Regions from separate parts of the Serratia sp. HNCC26DJ244 genome, predicted to be linked through region 3. Evidence: predicted binding sites of a transcription regulator. Region 3 holds the regulator's gene; each other region holds the start of a gene.

Region 1 (5,996 bases), 230 kb from region 3:
GCTTCAAGGGCAGCGTCAGCGGCACCCTTTAACTCTGACACCTGGCCCCAGGTGACCGCCATGGACAAAAACTCCTCAAGGGCATGCACTCGCACCATTTCCTGCGGGGTACACAGGCTAATCGCCTGGCCACTTAAGCCTGCCCGGCCAGTACGGCCAATACGGTGAACATGCACCTCGGGGTCAAATGACAGTTCGTAGTTAACCACCAGTTCCAGTTCTTTTATATCCAGACCACGGGCAGCCACATCCGTCGCTACCAATACCCGGCAACTGCGGTTGGCAAAACGCACCAACACTTGGTCTCTGTCGCGCTGCTCCAAGTCACCATGCAGTGCCAATGCATTGATATTATAGGCATCAAGCGCCTCGTAGACGCTCTGGCAATCCCGTTTGGTATTGCAGAACACCACGCAAGAGGCGGGTTGATAGTGGCGGATTACCGCAACCAAGTGTGCCAGCCGTTGGTCACGGGTGGTTTCGTAAAAACGTTGCTCAATGCTGGTGAGTTCCTCGCTCTCGTCCACCACTACGTCGAATGGCGTGCGTTGCACCCGGGCACTGATTCGCTCAATGCCTAACGGGTAAGTGGCAGAAAACAGCAGTGTTTGCCGTGACGCTGGGGTGTAGCTGATCACTTGATCAATTTCGTCGGCAAACCCCATATCCAGCATGCGGTCCGCTTCATCCAACACCAGTACCTGCATGGCATCCAGTATCAGGGTTTTCTTGCGCAAATGCTCCTGCACCCGCCCCGGTGTACCCACCACAATATGCGGCGCATGAACCAACGAATCCAACTGAGGCCCCAGCGGTTGGCCGCCGCACAAGGTCAATATTTTGATGTTCTGTGCAAAACGGGCCAGGCGGCGTAACTCTTTACTGACCTGGTCGGCCAACTCACGCGTCGGGCATAAGATCAGCGCTTGCGTCGCCACCAGCGGAATATTGATTTTATCCAGCACCCCAATACCAAATGCAGCCGTTTTACCGCTGCCCGTTTTGGCTTGGGCGCGCACATCCTGCCCTTGCAGGATGGCGGGCAAGGCGGCGGCCTGTACCGGCGTCATTTCGGCATACCCCAGTTCATTTAGGTTGGCTAACTGTTCGGCGGGTAATGGCAAGGAAGAAAAGGAAGCTGTGCTCACGGCAATAACTCTTATAGTCAGTGAAAAAGTGGCGCTGTGATGGTCAGCAGCGGTTCGAGTATTAATGATAACAGATTTAAGGTCATTTCCAGATTGATACCCTGGGTTATCTCTCCGTGACAGTGCAAAATCGCCAGTTATGTGCTCAGACCAGGTTTGCAATCGTTTTCGTATATACTGACGGCGCTCCAACTCCCATTAATCCCAACAGAAAACCAGGTACCAAACTATGTTAACAATTGGAACTGCCCTGCGCCCTGCGGCCACCCGTGTAATGTTGCTCGGTTCTGGCGAGTTAGGCAAAGAGGTGGCCATTGAATGCCAACGTTTAGGATTGGAAGTAATCGCGGTTGATCGTTACCCCAACGCACCCGCAATGCATGTGGCACACCGCAGTCATGTTATTAATATGCTGGATGGAGAAGCATTGAAAGCGGTGATCGAGCAGGAGCGCCCCGATTATATCGTGCCTGAAATTGAAGCTATCGCCACCAATATGCTGGTTGAACTGGAACAGCTTGGCCATCGCGTGGTGCCCTGTGCCGAGGCCACTCGCCTCACCATGAACCGTGAAGGTATCCGTCGCCTGGCGGCCGAAACCCTTAACCTGCCAACCTCCAGCTACCGTTTTGCCAGTAATGAAGAGGAATTCCAGCAGGCGGTGTCGGAAATAGGTTACCCCTGCATCGTCAAACCCGTGATGAGCTCATCCGGCAAAGGGCAAACGCTGATTCGTGATCAACAACAATTGAGTGCAGCCTGGGAGTATGCGCAACAAGGCGGCCGCGCTGGTGGTGGGCGGGTGATTGTTGAAGGGCTGGTCACCTTTGATTTCGAAATCACCTTGTTGACCATTAATGCCATTGATGGCATCTACTTCTGCGCCCCCATTGGCCACCGTCAGGAAGAGGGGGACTACCGGGAATCTTGGCAACCTCAGCAAATGTCTCCACTGGCCTTGAGTCGTGCCCAAGCCATCGCCGAGAATATCGTGCGGGCCTTAGGTGGCTTTGGTCTGTTTGGCGTTGAGCTGTTTGTTTGTGGTGATGAGGTGATTTTTAGTGAGGTTTCCCCTCGCCCACATGATACCGGCATGGTCACGCTTATTTCGCAGGATCTTTCAGAGTTTGCACTGCACGTCCGTGCTTTCCTTGGCTTGCCGATTAACACCATCCGGCAGTTCGGGCCTTCAGCTTCGGCCGTAATTCTACCGGAGCTTAATAGCAATAATGTCCGTTTCACGGGTTTGAATCGCGCACTCAGCGGTTACAACCAGGTGCGATTATTCGGTAAGCCGGAAATCAGCGGCACACGTCGCCTGGGGGTGGCACTGGCCACGGCACCTGAGATTGAACAAGCAATAGCCCTAGCGAAACAGGCAGCGGCGGAAATCAAAGTATTACCGTAAGTGGTGATCACTATCCTCTGTGCTTTGGTTTGAATAATGCGGGGATATTTGGGGGCGGGATGCCGCCCCCAATGCCATTAAATCACGACCATTTAATCGTCGTCATGCTCCTCGCCAGTATCATCATCTTCTTCAAGATAGTCACTGACTGTTGGCTGATCCGGTTCATCATCAAACATATGGGTAACCCGGTCATCTTTATGGGCTTCGCGGATTTCTTGCGCCACGATGGCAATGGCTTCGCCACTGCTCATACCTTGCTCCATTAGGTCATGGATTCGTTCAGCCGCTTCTTGCTGCTGTTGGTGACTTAAAGATGGCATTCCTGCGAACATCTGCTGCTCCCCAGTAAAATATAGGTATGGATTATATACCCAAGTTGAGACAAGATGCAGTCCAACAGCCATTTGCCTGAATTTAGTTCTCAACCTTAACCCATAACACCGTTTCCACTAGCCAGATAAAGTGAATACCATGAGTGTCAGCACCCCTAATCTTAAATCGTTGCCCTATCACCGCGAAACGTTGCTAGCGCTGTTTGCACCATTAGCACAACAGCCATGGGCAATGTTGCTTCACTCCGGGTTTGCCGAACACTCACATAACCGTTTTGATATTTTGGTGGCCGACCCGCAGGTGACATTAACCACGCAGGGTGCAGTGACCCAGATCCAGCAGCCAAACGGCACTATTTGCTCACCAGAAGACCCGTTTAAACTGCTGCAACAGCAGCTCGATGCTCTGGGCATAACTGTCTCGGCGAATAGCGAGCTACCGTTTCAAGGTGGAGCCTTAGGGCTATTCGGTTACGATTTGGGGCGACGTATCGAAACACTGCCACAACGGGCACAGGCGGATATCACCTTGCCAGATATGGCGGTAGGTATTTATGACTGGGCCTTAATCGCCGATCATCATCAGCAAAAATTGACCCTGCTCAGCTATGGTGATGTGGAACAGCGTTGGCAGTGGCTCAGTCAGCAGCCCGGTTACGCTACCGAGCCGTTCTCCTTGACCGGGCATTGGCAAGCCAATATGACGCGTCAGCAATATGGTGAAAAGTTTCGCCGCATCCAGGCTTATCTGCTGAGTGGTGATTGTTATCAGATCAATCTAACGCAACGTTTTTCCGCCCCTTATCAAGGGGATGAGTGGCAAGCTTTCTGCCAGTTAAGTGCTAGCAACCGCGCGCCCTTCTCGGCTTTTCTGCGTTTGCCGCAAAATGCAGTGCTCAGCGTGTCACCGGAACGCTTTCTGTGGTTGGCCAACCAGCAAATCCAGACCCGCCCTATCAAAGGCACCCTGCCACGCCTGGCAGATGCCGCACAGGACGCGGAGCAGAGACAAATGTTGGCTAACTCCGCCAAAGATCGGGCAGAAAACCTGATGATCGTTGATCTGCTGCGTAATGATATCGGCCGCGTAGCTCAACCCGGTACGGTACGGGTCCCTGAACTGTTCGTGGTAGAACCCTTCCCAGCGGTGCACCATCTGGTCAGTACCATCACCGCCACCTTACCGGAGACCACTTCCGCCAGCGAGTTACTGCGCGCCTGCTTCCCAGGGGGGTCTATCACCGGTGCGCCAAAAGTGCGCGCCATGGAGATCATTGAAGAGCTGGAACCACAACGCCGCAATGCCTATTGTGGCAGTATTGGCTATATTAGTTTCTGTGGCACCATGGACAGTAATATTACCATTCGCACACTGTTCACTGAACATGGCCGCCTATTCTGCTCTGCGGGTGGCGGTATTGTTGCTGATAGCCAGGAGCAGGCGGAATATCAGGAAACCTTTGATAAAGTAGGCCGTATCTTGCCACTGCTGGGGGAGTTTACCGTTTCATGAGCTATCAAGATAATCCGCTGCCACTGGCTGATTTTATTCGCCGCTTTCAGTTACAACTGCCGGAGGAACCGGCGTCATCACGGTATCAACAGGTACGCCCCGCCGCCGTACTGATCCCGATTATTCGCCGGCCAGAACCCACGTTGTTGCTCACTCGTCGGGCTGATACTTTGCGTAAACATGCAGGCCAGGTCGCCTTCCCTGGGGGCAAAACCGATATTGACGACCATTCACCGATTATCACCGCATTACGTGAAGCGGAAGAAGAAGTGGCTATTCCCCCCCACAAAGTACAAATACTCGGTCAGTTGGCACCGCTCGATAGCAGTACCGGTTTTCAAGTCACCCCGGTTATCGGCCTGCTACCGCCGGATATCGAATTTCATGCCAATCAAGATGAAGTCGCCACAGTGTTTGAAATGCCACTCCAACAGGCGCTGATGCTGTCGCGTTACTATCCATTGGATATTCAGCGCGGAGGCCACCCGCACCGAGTTTATCTCTCTTGGTATCACAGCCAATTTATCTGGGGGCTTACCGCCGCCATTATTCGCCGTCTGGCCCAACAGGTCCGCATGTAAAAGCACTGCGATCAACTTATGCGATCAACTTAGCCGATCGTTTTTGACCAAAATAACCATAACAATAGGCCTCTATAGGAGTTTTAACATGATTAGCATTTTCGACATGTTCAAGATCGGCATCGGTCCATCCAGTTCTCACACCGTCGGGCCAATGAAAGCCGGCAAACAGTTTGTTGACGAGCTGGTTAAGCATGGCTTGATGGCCACGGTGACACGTATCGCCGTTGATATTTATGGCTCACTTTCGTTAACGGGCAAAGGTCACCATACCGATATTGCCATTCTGCTTGGCCTGGCGGGTAACCAACCGGACACTGTCGATATTGATAGCATCCCCGGTTTTGTCCAGGACGTTAAGCAGCGCCAACGCCTGATGCTGGCCAACGGTTTGCATGAAGTGGACTTCCCGCAGGACAGTGGCATGGTGTTCCGCAGTGACAACCTGCCACTGCATGAAAACGGTCTACAGTTCAACGCCTTTGCTGGCGATCAACTGATGTATAGCAAAATTTACTACTCCATTGGTGGTGGCTTTATTGTTGATGAAGAACACTTCGGCAAAACCGAAACTGATGAAGTTGCGGTGCCTTTCCCGTTCCATTCAGCCAGTGAGATGCTGGCCCACTGCCATGCCAGCGGCCTCTCGCTGTCCGGGATGGTGCTGCAGAACGAGTTGGCGCTACGCAGCAAGCAGGATATCGATACCTATTTCAAAACTATCTGGCAAACCATGCTCGCCTGTATTGATCGCGGGTTGAACACCGAAGGTCTGCTACCCGGCCCACTGCGCGTTCCTCGTCGCGCTTCGGCCTTGCGCCGCCTGCTGGTCTCTTCCGACAAGCTCTCTAATGACCCGATGAATGTGATCGACTGGGTCAATATGTTTGCCCTGGCGGTCAATGAAGAGAACGCCGCCGGTGGGCGGGTAGTCACCGCCCCCACCAATGGGGCCTGCGGCATAGTGCCGGCAGTGCTGGCGTATTACGATCACTTTATCGAGTCCGTCAG
Region 2 (5,996 bases), on a different contig from region 3:
CATCACCGGGGAAGATCGGCACTTTAGCTTGCAGGATCACCGGGCCACCATCGAGTTGCTCAGTGACAAAGTGTACCGAGGTGCCGTGTTCATTATCACCGTTATCAATAGCCTGGCGGTGAGTATGTAACCCGGGGTATTTGGGCAGCAGGGAAGGGTGGATGTTTAACATACGCCCAGCATAATGTTGCACCAAGGGGTTACTGAGGATGCGCATATAACCCGCCAACACGATGAGATCCGGTTGATATTGGTCGATGGTTTGTTGCAGTGCACTATCAAAGGCTTCACGGTCAACAAAGTTTTTGGCCTCGAGCACATCAGTGGCAATACCCGCTTCTTTGGCCCGTTGCAGGCCATAGGCTTGGGGAACGTTGCTGATCACCGCCACAATATTGGCGGTGATCCGGCCCTGTTGGCAGGCATCGATCAGTGCCTGGAGGTTACTTCCTTGGCCTGAAATCAACACCACAATCTTTTTCATTACTGAATAACCACTTGTTGTTGGTCAGAAGAGGCCATCAGTTTACCGATTGTCCAGGCTTTTTCACCTGCGGCGGTGAGTAAAGCGAGCGCTTTTTCTGCTGATTCTGCTGGCAATGCAATCACCATACCCACACCACAGTTAAAGGTACGGTACATTTCATGGTGGCTGACATTACCGGTTTGCTGTAACCAACTGAAGATAGCGGGCCATTGCCAACTCGATTCATCAATCACTGCTTGCACACCAGCGGGTAACACCCGTGGAATATTTTCCCAGAAGCCGCCACCGGTTAAGTGAGCGATGGCATGCACATCGACCTGCTCAATCAACGCCAGGACCGATTTTACGTAAATCCGGGTTGGGGCGAGTAGGTGGTCAGCTAGGGGTTGGCCAGCCAGTAACGTGGTGGAGGGGTCGGTCTGACTGACTTCCAGAATTTTGCGTACCAGCGAGTAACCATTGGAGTGCGGGCCTGAAGCGCCTAGCGCGATCAAAACATCCCCTGACTGTACCTTACTGCCGTCGATGATCGCTGATTTCTCGACCACACCCACGCAAAAACCGGCGACATCGTAATCCTCACCGTGGTACATACCTGGCATTTCGGCGGTTTCGCCGCCTACCAGCGCGCAACCCGATTGTTTACAGCCTTCGGCAATGCCGCTGATCACACTGGCAGCGGTATCGACATCCAATTTGCCGGTGGCATAGTAATCAAGGAAGAAGAGGGGTTCTGCCCCCTGAACCACCAGATCGTTAACACACATCGCTACCAGGTCGATACCAATGGTGTCATGGCGTTTAAGATCCATAGCCAGGCGCAGTTTGGTGCCAACACCATCGGTGCCGGAAACCAGTATCGGCTCACGATATTTTTGTGGTAATGCGCATAGGGCACCAAACCCCCCTAAGCCACCCATGACCTCTGGGCGACGGGTCTGTTTTACTACACCTTTGATGCGGTCCACCAATGCATTACCTGCATCAATATCGACACCTGCGTCTTTATAGCTGAGAGAGGTTTTATCGGTCACTGCGCGATCCCCACGACGGTTTGCGGTTTGAAATGGTGCTGCCGGTGTTGATTCCGGAACAAGGCGCGCCAATTCTAACAGCGTAAGCAAACGTTTGCGAGAGGCTTTGTGACACACACTGGGATTTTCGTCTATAACTTATCATTTGAACTGATAGCTCACCGGTGATCATTTGCCTTACCCAGAGCCTATGGTGATTATTACGCTTTTATTGATCTTGATCGGGCTCTGGGTAGTGGCGTGCTCAGGAAAAGGCGGTATAATCCGGCGATTTTTTTGGCCGCACCGCCTTAAACCGCCTTAATAGGAGAAGAACAATGAAGATCGTTGAGGTGAAACACCCGCTAGTTAAACACAAGCTCGGACTGATGCGTGAACATGATATCAGCACCAAACGTTTTCGTGAGTTGGCTTCTGAAGTGGGTAGTTTACTGACCTATGAGGCGACGGCCGATCTGGCGACAGAAACCGTCACCATCGAAGGTTGGTGCGGGTCAGTAGAAGTGGAACGAATCAAAGGGAAAAAAATTACCGTCGTACCCATTTTGCGTGCCGGTCTTGGCATGATGGAAGGGGTATTAGAACATGTGCCAAGCGCGCGTATTAGCGTGGTAGGGGTTTATCGTGACGAAGAAACCCTGGAGCCAGTGCCTTATTTTCAAAAGCTGGTTTCTAATATCGCCGAGCGTATGGCCTTGGTGGTCGACCCAATGCTGGCTACCGGCGGCTCGATGATTGCAACCATCGACCTGCTGAAAAAAGCCGGTTGTAGCAGCATCAAGGTATTGGTGCTGGTGGCGGCCCCTGAAGGATTGGCGGCGTTGGAAAAAGCCCACCCAGATGTTGAAGTGTATACCGCTTCTATTGACCAGTGTCTGAACGAGAAGGGGTATATCGTGCCCGGCTTGGGGGATGCAGGCGACAAGATATTCGGTACCAAATAAATGATCAGCCGACCAGAGAGTCGGCTTTTTAATGCTCCTTGTCTTTCAGGCGTCAACGTTGTTGCTGTTAACACGTCGGCGAGCAATGAGCAGAGCAGAGATAAAGTAGCTACTAGATTGAAACTATTGACTTAACACAGAGGAAAGCCACCCCATGACCCGTCGCGCCATTGGCGTTAATGAACGTCCACCGCTGTTACAGACCATCCCACTGAGTTTCCAACATTTGTTTGCGATGTTTGGTGCCACCGTGGTGGTGCCGATCATGTTCAATATTAACCCAGCTACCGTACTGCTGTTTAATGGCCTCGGCACGCTGTTGTATCTGTTTATCTGTAAGGGCAAAATTCCCGCTTATCTGGGCTCCAGCTTTGCTTTTATCTCCCCGGTCATGCTGTTATTACCCTTGGGATATGAAGTGGCCCTGGGTGGCTTTATCATGTGTGGTCTACTCTTTTGCCTGGTGGCCTTGATTGTGAAAAAGGCCGGCACCGGCTGGCTGGATGTGATGTTCCCGCCAGCAGCAATGGGGGCGATTGTTGCGGTTATCGGTTTGGAATTGGCCGGTGTAGCAGCCAATATGGCCGGGTTATTGCCAACGGAAGGTAGCCCCGCGAATAGCACCACTATCATTATCTCGGTGGTAACCTTGGGTGTGACGGTGTTAGGTTCAGTGCTGTTCCGTGGGTTTCTGGCGATTATCCCCATCTTGATTGGAGTGTTGGTAGGGTACGCATTGTCGTTCTTTATGGGTGTGGTCGATTTAACCCCTATTCGTGAAGCTCCCTGGTTTGCTCTGCCCACTTTTTATACTCCACGTTTTGAGTGGTTTGCCATCTTTACCATTCTGCCTGCGGCGCTGGTGGTGATTGCTGAGCACGTTGGTCATCTGGTGGTGACGGCGAACATCGTTAAAAAAGATTTGATGCGTGACCCGGGCTTACACCGTTCGATGTTTGCCAATGGGATTTCAACCGTGTTCTCCGGTTTCTTCGGTTCAACACCGAACACCACCTACGGGGAAAATATTGGCGTCATGGCCATCACCAAGGTGTACAGCACCTGGGTTATCGGTGGTGCGGCAATTTTAGCCATTCTGCTTTCGTGCATCGGTAAATTGGCAGCGGCGATTCAGGCAATTCCAGTACCGGTGATGGGCGGTGTTTCTCTGTTACTTTACGGGGTGATTGCCGCTTCCGGTATTCGCGTATTGATTGAATCCAAAGTGGACTACAACAAGGCGAAAAACCTGATCCTGACTTCGGTGATCCTGATTATTGGTGTCAGTGGTGCCAAGGTGCATATTGGTGCGGCAGAATTGAAAGGGATGGCACTGGCGACGGTGGTGGGGGTTGGCCTAAGCCTGTTATTCAAACTGATCAGCCTGTATCGCAAAGATGAAGACGTGATTGATGTGCTGGAAGTCCCAGTCCCTTCCAAGGATCAATAACCTTCCAAGGATCAATAAAAAAATAGCAACCTGAAGAGTGTGATTCAGGTTGCTTTTGCCACGCCTGAAGAACAAGGCGCACCAGTGCGCCCTTATCAGCCAAGAGCTGTTGCAACTCATTATTTATTGATGGTTTTTTTGTTGGCGATGCCATTACCATCATCGTTAATCAAACTGTAACTGATACTGTCCGGTTGCCAGGCTATCGCACCACTGATATCCAACGTTTTGCTGGAGAAAGGGGGTAACATGCCAATATCTACCGGGTATGATTGCGTTTTCCCCATTATCTTGGCGGCATTGAAGGTCGCATAATAAGGTGAACTATTTTCCACCTTAAGTTTTAGCGCCCCCGGCAAGCGGATTAGACTAAATTGTTGCAGTTCCAATAGTTTATCAACGCTGGGTTGCAGGTTTTTGGGCCGGTAAAACATCTTCAATTGCAGGCGTATCGCCACTTTCACCCTGGGAACCCCAGGGGGTAATTGGCTGTCGGTAGGTGGGATTTCGTAAATATTGAGCCAGTACAAAGACTCACGATCCTGTGGTTGCTCAGTCTGGGTTGCCAATAGACGAAGGTTCTTTTTCTCCCCTTGCTCCAGGCGAAACTGCCCTGGCAAGGGTATTACGGGAACCTCTCCCGCTGTTTCTGGGGTTCCTTCCGGTGCCCCATCGTCAATCCAGGTTTGTACTATCACCGGATAGGGGTTTCCGTTTGACAACAGCAGCGAGCGTTCACGATCGGTGGCCGAGAAAACCACCCGTGATGATTCAATAATCACCCCGGCTTGTACCCAACTGCTGATAAATAATCCACCCGCCATACAGAGTTTGATTAATTTCCGCATTATTGCACCTGAATAATGACTTGTGCTGTGGCAGACACTCTACCCGCAGTGACTGGTTTAGCGGGTAACGCTTTCAAGGTGGCATTCAGGGTTTTGGTATAGGTGGTGACACCATTGGCCACAGCCCCTGGGGTCGCATCATCCAACACCGGGTACCAACCTGCATTGTTACCGCCCAGTACTGAACCACTGAGGGTACTGAGCAGATTTAATGCGGTACCATTGGGGCGTGAAATCTGAATGCCGACCCCGGTAGCCACATTGGGGTCCTTACCATAACCATCAGATAACAGGTATTTGACCCCGGAGCCTGCGGTTCCAAAACCCGCATCGATAGCCGCCGCTGCATTGGCTGGCTTGACCAGAATCCCCATGGCGGTCTGGTTAGCAGCAATACCGCTGGCTATTGCTGCTACACCGCTATTGGCCGGCGTCCCGGTTTGGCAGTTAAACTGAATGGTAATTGGCATCTGGCGTGTGACACCGGCTTTTAATTCTGGCACCGAAATTATCGGGAAGGTGACGGTGGGGGTGACATTGGTGACTGAGCAAGTGGCCGAACGGCGGATATAAAGACGGTTATACAGGTTTATTGCGCCAGGCCAATAGGCATACCAACCGTAATAGATGGATGCGGAGTCTGCCCCTACGGTTAAGCCTGCGGAGAGGCTCCCGCCCTGGAAGGCAATATAGGTAGCGGGTTGCCATCGTGGATAAGCGCCAGTTTCCGTCCCTCCAACAGCACTGCTTAATCTGAATAATTCCACTTTAGCATCACTGAAGTTTTTGGCTTTAACCAGTATCCACCCCAGCGAGTCGGTATCCAGATTGGTCAATCGGCGCGCTTTCCAGTAACGGGAATAATATTCTCCGGTTGCTAGATTGGTGGCGCGCAGCCCCATGCCAGTAGTGTAAGTTTGGTAGGTCTCGGGTAGGCCATAAGGCGTGCCGATTTCCAAGTAACCCGAGTAGAGGTCGTCACCATTGGTGGCATAGTATTCATATAGTTTACCCGCTTCAGTGGCGGTACAACGGAACAGCACCTGATCGGGGGTGTAAGGTTGCTCTCCAGATTGTAAAAAACTCACCGTCCCACTGGCGATCAAGGTACCATCTGGCTGAAAAGTCGTATTATTGATATTGACGACGGTTGGCAAAGTACCAGTGGATCCCGCTGTATCAAGGGAACCTTGCCAGTTAGCGACGGTTCCTCTACCAGGCTCGATATAGGTG
Region 3 (5,996 bases):
CTCCCTCCTCCGCCCTATACTTAAGTGATTTGATTGATTTGACACAGTGCGATGAAGGTTAAATAGCATTTATGCGCGCCCTAATGTTAAGCCAAGGCGGTGAGACTTATCCCTATGGTAAATATTTTTTGACGATCTGTGATTGATGAATAATAATTTTCAATGCTACTGCTGCACGCAATTTGATCTTTCAATGTGCTATTTTTTGACCTGATAAAAAGTCATTAATGTTTTCTCACAAAATAAATCATTATTTATGAGATCAATAGCACGTTATATGGTTAACTTCGGGATTATTGTACTCGGATTTAGCCAGTACATTATTTATACATTTTCTGTTTGAGCCAAGGTTGGTAATATCGACATGCGGTTAATTACAACATTTTTAATGCTGCTATTCACACAACTGTTCTTTAACCTTGCCCATGCTGCGCCGCGGGCTGATGTTTCTGCTGAGCAACGCAAAAACCACGTTAAGCAAGCTCAGCCAAATGCTGGTAAGAAAAAGAAAGCCGATAAAACCAGCAAAAAAGCAAAGCTCGCCTCTCCACCAAAAGCAGTAAAAGCGTCATCCTCTGCAGTGAAGACCAGCAATAAAACCAGCAGCCTGAAGTCAAAAACTAGCACCCGAAAAATCGCCGGTACTAAAGTGACCCCCAGCAAAAAAGGAAAAACAAAGGGTTATGGCCGTCATCGTGAAGCCGGTAAGGCTACGGCAAAATTGCTGACACAGGAAAAAACACTAAAACTTAGCCCTGAGCACAAAAAACGTTTTCAGCGTGCCAAGCAAACCGCCGTCAGTAAGCTGATGGGACAAATGGGTAAACCTTATAAGTGGGGAGGCTCATCACCAGGTACAGGGTTCGATTGCAGTGGTTTGATCTATTACGCCTACAAAGACGTCGTCAAGATCAAAATGCCGCGGACTGCTAACGAAATGTTCCACTTACGTGATGCCGCCCCTGTCAAACGTAGTGAATTGGAAACAGGTGATCTGGTGTTTTTCCGTATCAATAATCGCGGCACTGCGGATCATGTTGGTGTCTATATCGGTAACGGCAAGTTTATCCAGTCGCCACGCACGGGTGAAGAGATCCAAATCACTCAGTTGAATAATGACTACTGGCAAAACCACTATATTGGTGCCCGCCGTGTGGTTACACCTAAAAACATCCGCTAATCCACCTACCTGGCTGAGTAGTTAAACTCAGCCTCTCCTTTTTTTCTCTTGTTATTTAGTTAGTTACTCAATTAGTACACATTGGATCTTTTATTCACTCGGAAAGTTGATAAGATTAACAACTATGAAATATCTATAACAATTCTGTGTTTCCTCTCTCCGCGGCTCTGACTGGCGCTAACGAGAGAGAACTCTGTATATAAAAAGGAGAAAGCAATGCCGTTTCAATTACCTGCACTACCGTATGAAAAAAATGCGCTTGAGCCTCATATTTCCGCTGAAACTCTGGAATACCACTATGGTAAACACCATAACACCTATGTGGTTAACCTGAATAACTTAGTGAAAGGTACCGAGTTCGAAGACAAAACCCTGGAAGAGATCGTCAAAACTTCCACCGCTGGTATCTTCAACAACGCCGCACAGGTATGGAACCACACCTTCTATTGGCACTGCCTGTCACCACAAGGCGGCAATGAGCCAACGGGTGCTGTCGCTGAAGCCATCAACAAATCTTTCGGTTCTTTCGCTGCATTTAAAGATCAATTCACCGATGCCGCAATAAAGAACTTCGGCTCCGGCTGGACCTGGCTGGTGAAAAAAGCTGATGGTTCACTGGCAATCGTCAGTACTTCCAATGCAGCAACCCCACTGACTGGCGCTGACAAGCCGTTATTGACGGTTGACGTTTGGGAACATGCTTATTATATCGACTATCGTAATGCACGCCCTAAATACCTGGAAAACTTCTGGGCGTTGGTCAACTGGGCATTTGTAGCAGAAAACCTGGCTTAATCGCAGGCAATTGCTCAGAGAACAGTGACCTATAGAGCTGTTACTCATAAAGCTATTACCAATAAAGAAGGCGCGGAATTTTTCCGCGCCTTAATTTATTGTACTCGTCATTAACATTGCTGTGGCTGACCGCCCAGCAACCTGAATGAACTAATTCAATGCGGCAATAAGGCCGAACGTCACAATCATTACCAATGCACAGCAGGTGGTAAACAATGACATCTTCAAATTGGTATCCATAAACGTCTCCCTCTCTATGATCTTCGTCGTACTGTAAGTGGTATGGTTCCTGGTTGCCCTGTCGTGACGTAGCTGCCTTAGTAACCGGGGGGCTGCTTACTGATTTGCCCCGTTATGACTACTTATTGTTACTGCTCATTGCGACTACTCATTGCAACCGGAATAAACTCAGGTATGTGGTTACTCAAGCATAAGCGACGCAGCCAATACAGCAAATCATTTTTCCCACAGTTCGTGACTTATCTCTTGTTATCCCAGTAGTCTATGCCCCCATTACAATCTAAATGACGGCGTATCCGTTATGGCTCGAATAAACTTGATGTTAAATACATGATTAGCTCTTCCACTTTGCTGCAATATACGACAAAATCGCCCATTCATAACCGCATACCGGTGTAATGCCCTCCTGTTTAAGCGACTGACGAATTCAGTACTAAAAACTCAGTTTTCGCTTATCTAAATAGCTATGCCTCCAGGTGGGTATGATGCAGGTTAGCTGAGCGTTGAGCGCATGGATGCGCGATACGAGCCCCCACGGATGGGTTCACGGCGTGTCAGCGTTCCGCATCGTGCCCACAAGCCAGATGCTTAACGTGAAGCGACATCAGGTACGGTTATCTAGACAGGTAGGCAAACGATTAACATCATACCTACATAATGGACATGTAGGTTTAGGAGTCATTTTTTACATGGCAACGATTAAAGATGTAGCCAAGCGCGCGGGCGTTTCCACAACGACCGTTTCACACGTTATTAATAAAACGCGTTTCGTCGCCGAAGAGACTAAGGTAGCCGTTTGGGCTGCAATTAAGGAGCTACATTATTCGCCCAGTGCAGTGGCCCGTAGTCTGAAGGTTAATCATACCAAATCGGTGGGTTTGCTGGCGACCTCCAGCGAGTCCCCCTACTTTGCCGAAGTGATCGAGGCAGTAGAAAACAGTTGCTATAGCCAAGGCTATACCTTGATCTTATGCAACTCACACAATGATTTGGACAAGCAACGAGCCTATCTGTCGATGCTGGCGCAAAAACGCGTTGATGGCTTGCTGGTAATGTGCTCCGAATATCCAGAGCCTTTACTGGAAATGCTGGAAGATTACCGCAATATCCCTATGGTGGTCATGGATTGGGGCAGCGCACGCAAGGATTTTACTGATACCATTATTGATAATGCTTTTGCTGGCGGTTACCTGGCTGGCCGTTATCTTATCGAACGTGGGCACCGGGATATCGGCGCGATTCCTGGCCAACTTTCGCGTAATACCGGCGGTGGACGTCATCAGGGATTCCTCAAAGCGCTACAGGAAGCACATATCGACATCCGCGAAGAGTGGATCGTTCAAGGTGATTTCGAGCCGGACTCTGGTTACCAAGCCATGCACCAGATCCTGTCGCAAAAGCAACACCCAACCGCCGTTTTCTGTGGCGGTGATATTATGGCGATGGGTGCCATCTGTGCTGCTGATGAACTGGGGTTGCGCGTACCACAAGATATTTCGGTGATCGGGTATGACAATGTGCGTAATGCTCGCTACTTTACCCCGGCACTGACCACTATCCATCAACCCAAAGAACGCTTGGGTGAAATGGCCTTCACCATCCTGCTGGACCGCATTACCAGCAAGCGTGAACAATCCAAAGTAATCGAAATTCACCCAACCCTGATCGAACGCCGTTCCGTCGCCGATGGTCCTTTTATCGATTACCGTCGTTAATCGCTCACGCCGGGAAGCTGCAGACTTTCCGGCGAGTTCTCGCTCAGCCATTCCTGATTAAGCGTTTCACTGTCACCCAGATAGTTGAGTAACCAAGACATGGCGGGTGACTGCGCTTTTTGCTGCCAGGTAAGGCAACAAGCACTCGGAGGAAAGGGTTCACGCAGTTGTAACTCCACCAACTCTCCGCTTTGTACCAACGGTAATACCCGGTGGGCTGGCGCCATGCCCACACACAAGCCACTACATAGGCAATCTACCGCAGAAATCCAATCAGGCACCATTAAGCGCCGTTGGTTATCCAGCGACCAAGTTACCCGTTTGGGTAAATTCCGTGATGTATCCTCTAACACCAGCGAAGGGTAAGCGCGTAATTGCTCATCACTGAGGGGGCCTTTCATCGCCGCCAAAGGATGACTGGCGCTGACCACACAAAGCCAATTGATAAAGCCCATATCACGGAATGCATAGCCCCCCCCTACGGGCACAGCGCGTGTCGCACCGATAGCCATATCCACACGGCCATCAACCAAGGCATCCCATACCCCATTAAACACCTCTGGCTGCAGCACCAACTCCATATCAGAAAAATGGTGATAAAAATCCAGTAATAGCTGGCGGCTACGCTGTGGCTTTACAATCAAATCAACTGCAATTCTTAACTGACCACGCCAACCATTAGCAACCTGCTGGCACTGTCGACGCGCATCAAGCATTTTTTTGATAACAACTCGCGCCTCTTTAATAAACAGTGAGCCCGCAGGTGTTAATTCCACATTACGGTGATGGCGCACAAAGAGAGGGACCGCCAACCATTGTTCCAGTTGCCGCACGGTATAGCTCACCGCCGAAGGAACACGATGTAATTCCTGTGCTGCTGCGCTGAAACTCCCGGTACGTGCTACCGCATCAACGACATCTAACGAGTATTCAGACCACATAGTGATATTCTGCCTTCAAATTTTTTAATAGCACCTTGCAAATAATACCGTTTCACAACTAGAGATCCAGCCGTATACACTTGCCGCCGCTAAAAAAATCTGCGTAACATAATTTTAACGAGAAATACCATGCGAAATTTTGGATTTATGTTTTATCTTGCTGGCCTCAGCATGTTGGGGTACCTGGCTACCGACATGTATCTGCCGGCATTTGGTGCTATGCAACAGGAGTTGCAGATTTCCCCTGGGGCCATCAGTGCCAGTTTGAGTATTTTCCTGGCCGGGTTTGCCTTTGCTCAACTGCTGTGGGGGCCCTTGTCAGATCGCCTGGGGCGTAAACCGGTGCTCTTGGTTGGCCTAGTGCTATTCGCCTTCGGTTGCCTGGGTATGTTATGGGTGGAAAACGCAGTCCAACTGTGGTCACTGCGCTTTCTTCAAGCCATTGGGGTCTGTTCTGCTGCAGTCACCTGGCAAGCCATCGTGGTGGATCGCTACCGCGACGGTAAGGTCAACCGTGTTTTTGCCGCTATCATGCCGCTGGTCGCCCTCTCCCCCGCATTAGCACCACTCTGCGGTGCCTGGTTACTTAATCATATGGGCTGGCGTGCCATCTTTATTGTATTACTTGCCATCACATTATTATTGCTTATTCCTACCCTATTACTTAACGATCACAGCCGATTGGTACCCTCTACTGACAAACAACCCGGCAGCAGTTTCTATCAGATTTTAAAATCCCCGCGATTTAGCGGCAATGTGATGATTTTTGCTGCCTGTTCCGCCAGCTTTTTTGCTTGGCTGACTGGCTCACCATTTATCCTTGGTGATATGGGGTATAGCCCAAATGATATTGGCCTGAGCTATGTTCCGCAGACTCTGGCTTTTTTGCTGGGTGGATACAGTTGCCGCAGTGCCTTGAGTCGTATTTCCGGTAATGTCTTGTTGCCTTGGCTGCTGCTCGCCTATGGCTTCAGTATCCTGGCTTTATATTTACTGGCGACATTAACGGAACCCACGTTAACCACTCTGCTGATCCCATTCTGCTTTATGGCCTTAGTTAACGGTGCCAGCTACCCTATTCTGGTCAGTAATGCGCTCATGCCATTCCCTGAAAGCAGTGGTAAA
Region 4 (5,996 bases), on a different contig from region 3:
TCTTCCAGCGCTTCTTTGGTGGCGTCATGCAGTTGTTGCAATGGCTGGCTCAGCACCTGCGGGAAAGCCTCCCCATCGTTGGTCAGATCAAACACCAGCGTCCGCCAACTGGCATCCTGGTTGCCACCGCACAGCAGGCCGCTGATCAAGCCGTGCATTTCTGCTGCGGTTAAGGCCACCGCTTGCTGGTTGAGCACGACGGTCAAAGATTGATAACTTGGAACTGTATTCTGTATAGACATGCGTATTGGTCATCGTTGGCAAGATAAGTTCGTGTTATGCTACCACCAAGCCCCATTGGTACACCAGTTGAGCGCAACATCTCAGTTCAGTCAGTGGCTATCATCTGTGACTGAAAAAGTGTTGTATCTTGGTACCGTGGTATATATAGTGGCGCCCGTTTTGATAGCGCGGCAATCGTTGGCCAGTGTTTGCGCGAAAAATTGTTGGCGCGAAATTTAGGCAGGAAGGTGGCATGTCTGCACAACCGGTAGATATACAAATTTTTGGCCGCTCGTTAAGAGTCAATTGTCCGCCAGAACAACAAGATGCGTTGAATATGGCCGCAGAGGATCTTAATCAACGGTTGCAAGATCTGAAAGTTCGCACTAGAGTCACAAATACAGAACAACTCGTTTTTATCGCAGCATTGAATGTTTGTCACGAACTTACACAAGAACGCTTGAAAACTCGTGATTATGCGAACAATATGGAACAAAGAATTCGTATGCTGCAACAGACCATTGAACAGGCACTGCTTGAGCAAGGTCGCATCACTGAACATCAGGGTGCGCAGTTCGAATAAATAGCGTTGAATAAATATCATTGTGGAAGTTGAAGGCTTCGGCAATGAGTTAACAGATTTCTCTGAGATGTTTGCCAGCGGGCCAGTCCCCTGAGCCGATATTTAGTACCAATAGAATGTATTGCTCTGTGATCGGTGTGCATACTCGGTTCGTCCGAGGAGCCTGAAGGTTGCGACGGTGCGTTCACCTTGAACCATGGGTTCAAGGGTTACAGCCTGCGGCGGCATCTCGGAGATCCTTCACCTTCATCTATTTTTTGCCGGTCTGGTACTATGGCACTCCAAGCACAATTTACTCAGCAACGGCAAGCCATTCGTCATGAAATCCGCCAACGGCGGCGCACGCTATCCCCCCAACAGCAACAAAGTGATGCCAATCAACTGGTGACTCGTGTCACCGAACATCCGCGTATTCAAGCCGCGCAACATCTTGCTCTGTATCTCTCGTTTGATGGGGAGTTGGATACTGGCCCGCTGATTAAGCAGTTATGGCAACTGGGCAAGCAGGTTTATCTGCCGGTATTGCATCCATTCAGCCCTGGCAATCTGCTGTTCCTGCATTACACCGAGCAAACCGTGCTGGTTGAAAATCGCTTCCATATTTTGGAACCGGCGCTGGATGTACGTAATGTGTTGCCATTATCACAGTTAGCCGTGGTTTTAACGCCACTGGTGGCCTTTGACTCACAAGGGGGGCGTTTGGGGATGGGGGGCGGATTTTACGATCGGACCCTGCAGCATTGGCAACGTGGTGGCCCTTACCCTATCGGGCTGGCACATGATTGCCAGCAGGTTAGCGCCTTACCCGTGGAATCATGGGATATTGCGCTACCGGAGATTATTACCCCCACCAAGTGCTGGGCATGGCACATTGGATAACAAAAAGCCGGATCACTCCGGCCTTATGGTTTACGCTGATAACCTGTTACAACTAATCTTTCGTTATAACTAATTCCAACTACAACAACAGACGGGCGCGAATCGTGCCTTCAATCGCTTTCATCCGCTGCAAGGCCACCGCCGCATCCTCAGTGGTGGCTTCGATATCGATCACCACATAACCGATCTCTGCGCTGGTTTGTAGATACTGAGCGGCAATGTTTACCCCTTCTTCAGCGAAGATCTGGTTAATCTGCGTCAGGATCCCTGGGCGATTCTCATGGATATGCAGCAAACGGCTGGAGCTTGGTGCATGGGAAGGTAGCGAAACCTCCGGGAAGTTGACCGCTGACAAGGTAGAACCGTTATCAGAGTACTTCGCCAGCTTGCCCGCCACTTCATCACCGATATTCTCTTGTGCTTCCTGGGTTGAACCACCGATATGTGGCGTCAACAGCACATTGTCAAATTGGCACAATGGTGATTCAAAAGGATCGCTATTGGTGGCTGGCTCCTCCGGGAACACGTCAATCGCCGCGCCCGCCAGATGATTGCTAGACAAAGCCTGACATAGCGCAGGAATATCTACCACTGTCCCTCGTGAGGCATTAATCAGAATCGCCCCTGGCTTCATCAATGCCAACTCTTGTTCACCGATCATATTCTTGGTGGACGGTGTTTCTGGCACATGCAGTGTCACCACATCGCTCATATTTAACAAATCGGACAGATGACGGACTTGATGAGCATTACCTAATGGCAGCTTGTTTTCGATGTCGTAAAAGAACACGTGCATCCCCAGCCCTTCGGCCAGTATGCCGAGCTGAGTGCCGATATGACCATAACCGATGATACCCAGTTTCTTGCCACGTGCTTCATAGGAGCCAACAGCCAGTTTTTGCCACTGACCACGGTGGGCCTTGGCGTTGGCGCTGGGGATACCACGCAGCATCAGCAACAGTTCCCCCAGTACCATTTCTGCCACGGATCGCGTATTGGAGAACGGTGCGTTAAATACCGGAATGCCACGCTTGGTGGCCGCTTTCAAATCAACCTGATTGGTACCAATACAGAAACAACCCACGGCCACCAGTTTTTCTGCGGCAGCAAACACCTCTTCCGACAACTCAGTGCGCGAACGAAGACCGATAAAGTGCGCATCACGGATCGATGCCTTAAGCGATTCAGTGTCTAACGCACCTTTGTGGTATTCAATATTGGTATATCCAGCGGCACGCAGGTTATCTACGGTGCTTTGATGAACCCCTTCAACCAACAAGAACTTAATCTTGTCTTTCTCCAATGATACTTTTGCCATTTACCCGACCCTATGTTCAGACCTCAGAAGTGGCTGTTGTGGAACACTATCCATCGCCATTCAGACTGGCAGTCTCCAGCTTGAAACCAACAGCACGCCTACCAACATAACAAAAATTACACGTCGGGCAAGACCAAACGATTGCCTGCTGCCCTACACAAGGTACAGTCATCGCTTTCGTTTCTGGTGGAAAATGCCATCAGGAAGTCATTAGACAGAAGCCCGACAATGCTTCTTATTAGAATGTGATATATATCACCAAAAAAACTGAATTTAAGAAAATATCATTTAATAGCAAAATGATGCAGCCTGAATGGCTGACAGGTATCAGCAGGCGCAGTAAACCAACTGCGCCGCCGAGAGTCTCTTACTTGACGACCTTCACACCATCCGCGGTTCCCACCAACGCAATATCTGCGCCACGGTTGGCAAACAAACCCACGGTCACTACACCGGCGATGCCATTGATCTTATTTTCCAAGGCAACCGCATCAAGAATATTCAAATTGTATACATCAAGGATCACGTTGCCATTATCGGTCACCACGTGCTGACGATATTCAGGCAGCCCCCCCAGCTTGACCAATTCACGCGCTACATAAGAACGCGCCATGGGGATCACTTCCACAGGTAATGGGAATTTCCCCAGAACATCCACCTGTTTGCTGGCATCGACAATGCAGATAAATTGGCGAGCCATGGCAGCAATGACCTTCTCACGGGTCAGCGCGGCGCCCCCACCTTTGATCATTTGCATATGACGGTTGATCTCATCCGCACCATCAACATAGATATCCAACGAATCCACTTCGTTACTATCATAAACAGTGATCCCCAGGCTCTTGAGTTTGGCTGTGGAATCATCTGAACTGGATACCGCCCCTTCGATTTGATGTTTGATGGTTCCAAGAGCATCAATAAAGTGCGCTGCGGTAGAACCCGTGCCGACACCCACAATAGTGCCTGGTTTCACGTACTCCAATGCAGCCCAACCTACCGCTTTTTTGAGTTCATCCTGAGTCATAATCTGTTCATTGCCTATGTACGAAAACGAATACGTATTATAAGGTAAATCTTCATCTACATCTTAGGCTAAAAGAGACTTATTTAAGCTACCGCACATTTGTCGATGCATAAGTTGGTTCTGGTTGCCAACAACAAGCGTATTGAACGTTTTCACTCAATTTATTTTAAGGGATATTTCTCCGATGAAACGCCCAGACTATAGGACATTACAAGCGCTGGACGCGGTGATCCGTGAACGCGGCTTTGAGCGTGCGGCACAAAAACTGTGTATCACCCAATCGGCAGTATCCCAACGTATCAAACAGTTGGAAAACCTGTTCGGTCAACCTTTGTTGGTGCGTACTGTGCCGCCTCGCCCTACTGAGCAGGGTCAGAAGTTACTGGCTTTGCTACACCAGGTGGAATTGCTGGAAGAAGAGTGGCTGGGTAATGATAACGGTATTGATACACCGTTACTGCTGTCGTTGGCAGTTAACGCCGACAGCCTGGCAACCTGGTTGTTACCGGCATTAAAACCGGTGCTGGCTGATTCCCCTATCCGCCTCAACCTGCAGGTTGAAGATGAAACTCGAACCCAGGAGCGCCTGCGGCGCGGAGAGGTGGTTGGTGCGGTCAGTATCCAGCCACAACCGCTGCCAAGCTGCCTGGTGGACAGACTGGGTGCCCTTGACTACCTGTTTGTCGCATCAAAACCGTTTGCCGAGCGCTACTTTCCTCAAGGTGTTACCCGCACTGCACTGTTAAAAGCCCCTGCGGTGGCCTTCGACCATCTCGACGATATGCATCAAGCATTTCTCCAGCAAAATTTTGACCTTTCACCGGGTAGTGTTCCTTGCCATATTGTTAACTCGTCAGAGGCCTTTGTGCAGTTGGCACGGCAAGGCACCACTTGCTGTATGATCCCGCATCTGCAAATAGAGCGAGAGCTGGCAGATGGGGAATTAATCGATCTAACACCCGGCCTGTTCCAACGCCGGATGCTGTTCTGGCACCGGTTTGCGCCAGAGAGCCGTATGATGCGTAAGGTCACCGATGCCATCCTGTCCCACGGGCATAAGGTGTTAAGGCAAGATTAAGTGGCATTACTCTATCCGTTGCCATTCAAACCCTGGTGGCGTACCACCTGAATGACAACGGGTACATGAGGTCAATACCAAGCCAGTTGCAGAGCAATCCCCCACATCACCCCCCCCACCAGCAGGTTGATAACACGCTGTGCCATTTGAGTCTGCAACCAGGGGGCCAACCACGCAGCTAGCAGGGCTAAAGCAAAGAACCAGAGAATGGAAGCGCTGGCTGCCCCCAAGGCAAACCATAAACGCATCTCCTCCATCAGTTGCCCCCCCAAACTACCGAGGACCACAAAGGTATCGAGGTAAACATGGGGGTTCAACCAGGTGACTGCCAGCATCGTGACCAGAATACGCCAGCGGCTCTGTTGCATCTCTAGCGCGGCGACCTGTTCAAGGTGCTGGCTGAAAGCCGCACGGAAGGCCCCCCAGCCATACCACAACAGGAAAGCCACCCCACCCCAGGTCACCACGGTTAACAGCATTGGCGAGCGGCTTAGCAACGCGCTACCACCGAAAATACCCGCACAGATTAAGGCAATGTCACTCAATGCACATAACGAGGCAATCATCAGATGATACTGGCGGCGGATCCCCTGATTCATCACAAAAACATTTTGTGGACCCAGCGGCAAGATCATCGCGGCACTCAGCATAAGTCCCTGCAAATAAGTGGTTAACATAGATTCCTACTGGAGATAAAAAATAGCGTCTGTGTGGTTCAATACGCTCATCATACGAAGAGAAAATCATTAGGAGAAATAGATAATTCTAATCAGCCATCAATATTGCTAATACTCGCTCTGTGACCAAGTAACGCAGCAAACGAATCAATCCCCAGCCTTGCTCATCAGTGAGGGGAGCGAATAAACGCCCCCTAATGACGCTCAGTATCAAC

The links. The regulator PurR, encoded in region 3, represses purine synthesis genes. The targets are predictions, from matches to a motif close to CANGCAAACGTTTGCNTG.
Region 1: the regulator PurR is predicted to act here: its motif matches at 1,304-1,321, upstream of purT (formate-dependent phosphoribosylglycinamide formyltransferase).
Region 2: the regulator PurR is predicted to act here: its motif matches at 1,605-1,622, upstream of purM (phosphoribosylformylglycinamidine cyclo-ligase).
Region 4: the regulator PurR is predicted to act here: its motif matches at 3,133-3,150, upstream of serA (phosphoglycerate dehydrogenase).

What each region holds. Positions count from the first base shown of each region.
Region 1 is NZ_JBXUGO010000003.1:43,341-49,336, reverse strand. It holds gene dbpA (ATP-dependent RNA helicase DbpA) at 1-1,148, opposite strand, end outside; gene purT (formate-dependent phosphoribosylglycinamide formyltransferase) at 1,378-2,556, shown strand; gene AC2A06_RS03275 (YoaH family protein) at 2,649-2,891, opposite strand; gene pabB (aminodeoxychorismate synthase component 1) at 3,031-4,404, shown strand; gene AC2A06_RS03265 (CoA pyrophosphatase) at 4,401-4,985, shown strand; gene AC2A06_RS03260 (L-serine ammonia-lyase) at 5,074-5,996, shown strand, end outside.
Region 2 is NZ_JBXUGO010000004.1:20,215-26,210, forward strand. It holds gene purN (phosphoribosylglycinamide formyltransferase) at 1-484, opposite strand, end outside; gene purM (phosphoribosylformylglycinamidine cyclo-ligase) at 484-1,521, opposite strand; gene upp (uracil phosphoribosyltransferase) at 1,839-2,465, shown strand; gene uraA (uracil permease) at 2,620-3,915, shown strand; gene AC2A06_RS04535 (fimbrial biogenesis chaperone) at 4,035-4,763, opposite strand; gene AC2A06_RS04540 (fimbrial protein) at 4,763-5,996, opposite strand, start outside.
Region 3 is NZ_JBXUGO010000003.1:269,933-275,928, reverse strand. It holds gene AC2A06_RS04340 (C40 family peptidase) at 365-1,180, shown strand; gene sodB (superoxide dismutase [Fe]) at 1,397-1,975, shown strand; gene cydH (cytochrome bd-I oxidase subunit CydH) at 2,126-2,215, opposite strand; gene purR (HTH-type transcriptional repressor PurR) at 2,905-3,930, shown strand; gene punR (DNA-binding transcriptional activator PunR) at 3,927-4,871, opposite strand; gene punC (purine nucleoside transporter PunC) at 5,001-5,996, shown strand, end outside.
Region 4 is NZ_JBXUGO010000021.1:60,258-66,253, forward strand. It holds gene AC2A06_RS15480 (YecA/YgfB family protein) at 1-242, opposite strand, end outside; gene zapA (cell division protein ZapA) at 476-805, shown strand; RNA gene ssrS (6S RNA) at 862-1,045, shown strand; gene AC2A06_RS15495 (5-formyltetrahydrofolate cyclo-ligase) at 1,079-1,684, shown strand; gene serA (phosphoglycerate dehydrogenase) at 1,764-3,002, opposite strand; gene rpiA (ribose-5-phosphate isomerase RpiA) at 3,370-4,026, opposite strand; gene AC2A06_RS15510 (LysR family transcriptional regulator ArgP) at 4,211-5,104, shown strand; gene argO (arginine exporter ArgO) at 5,176-5,781, opposite strand.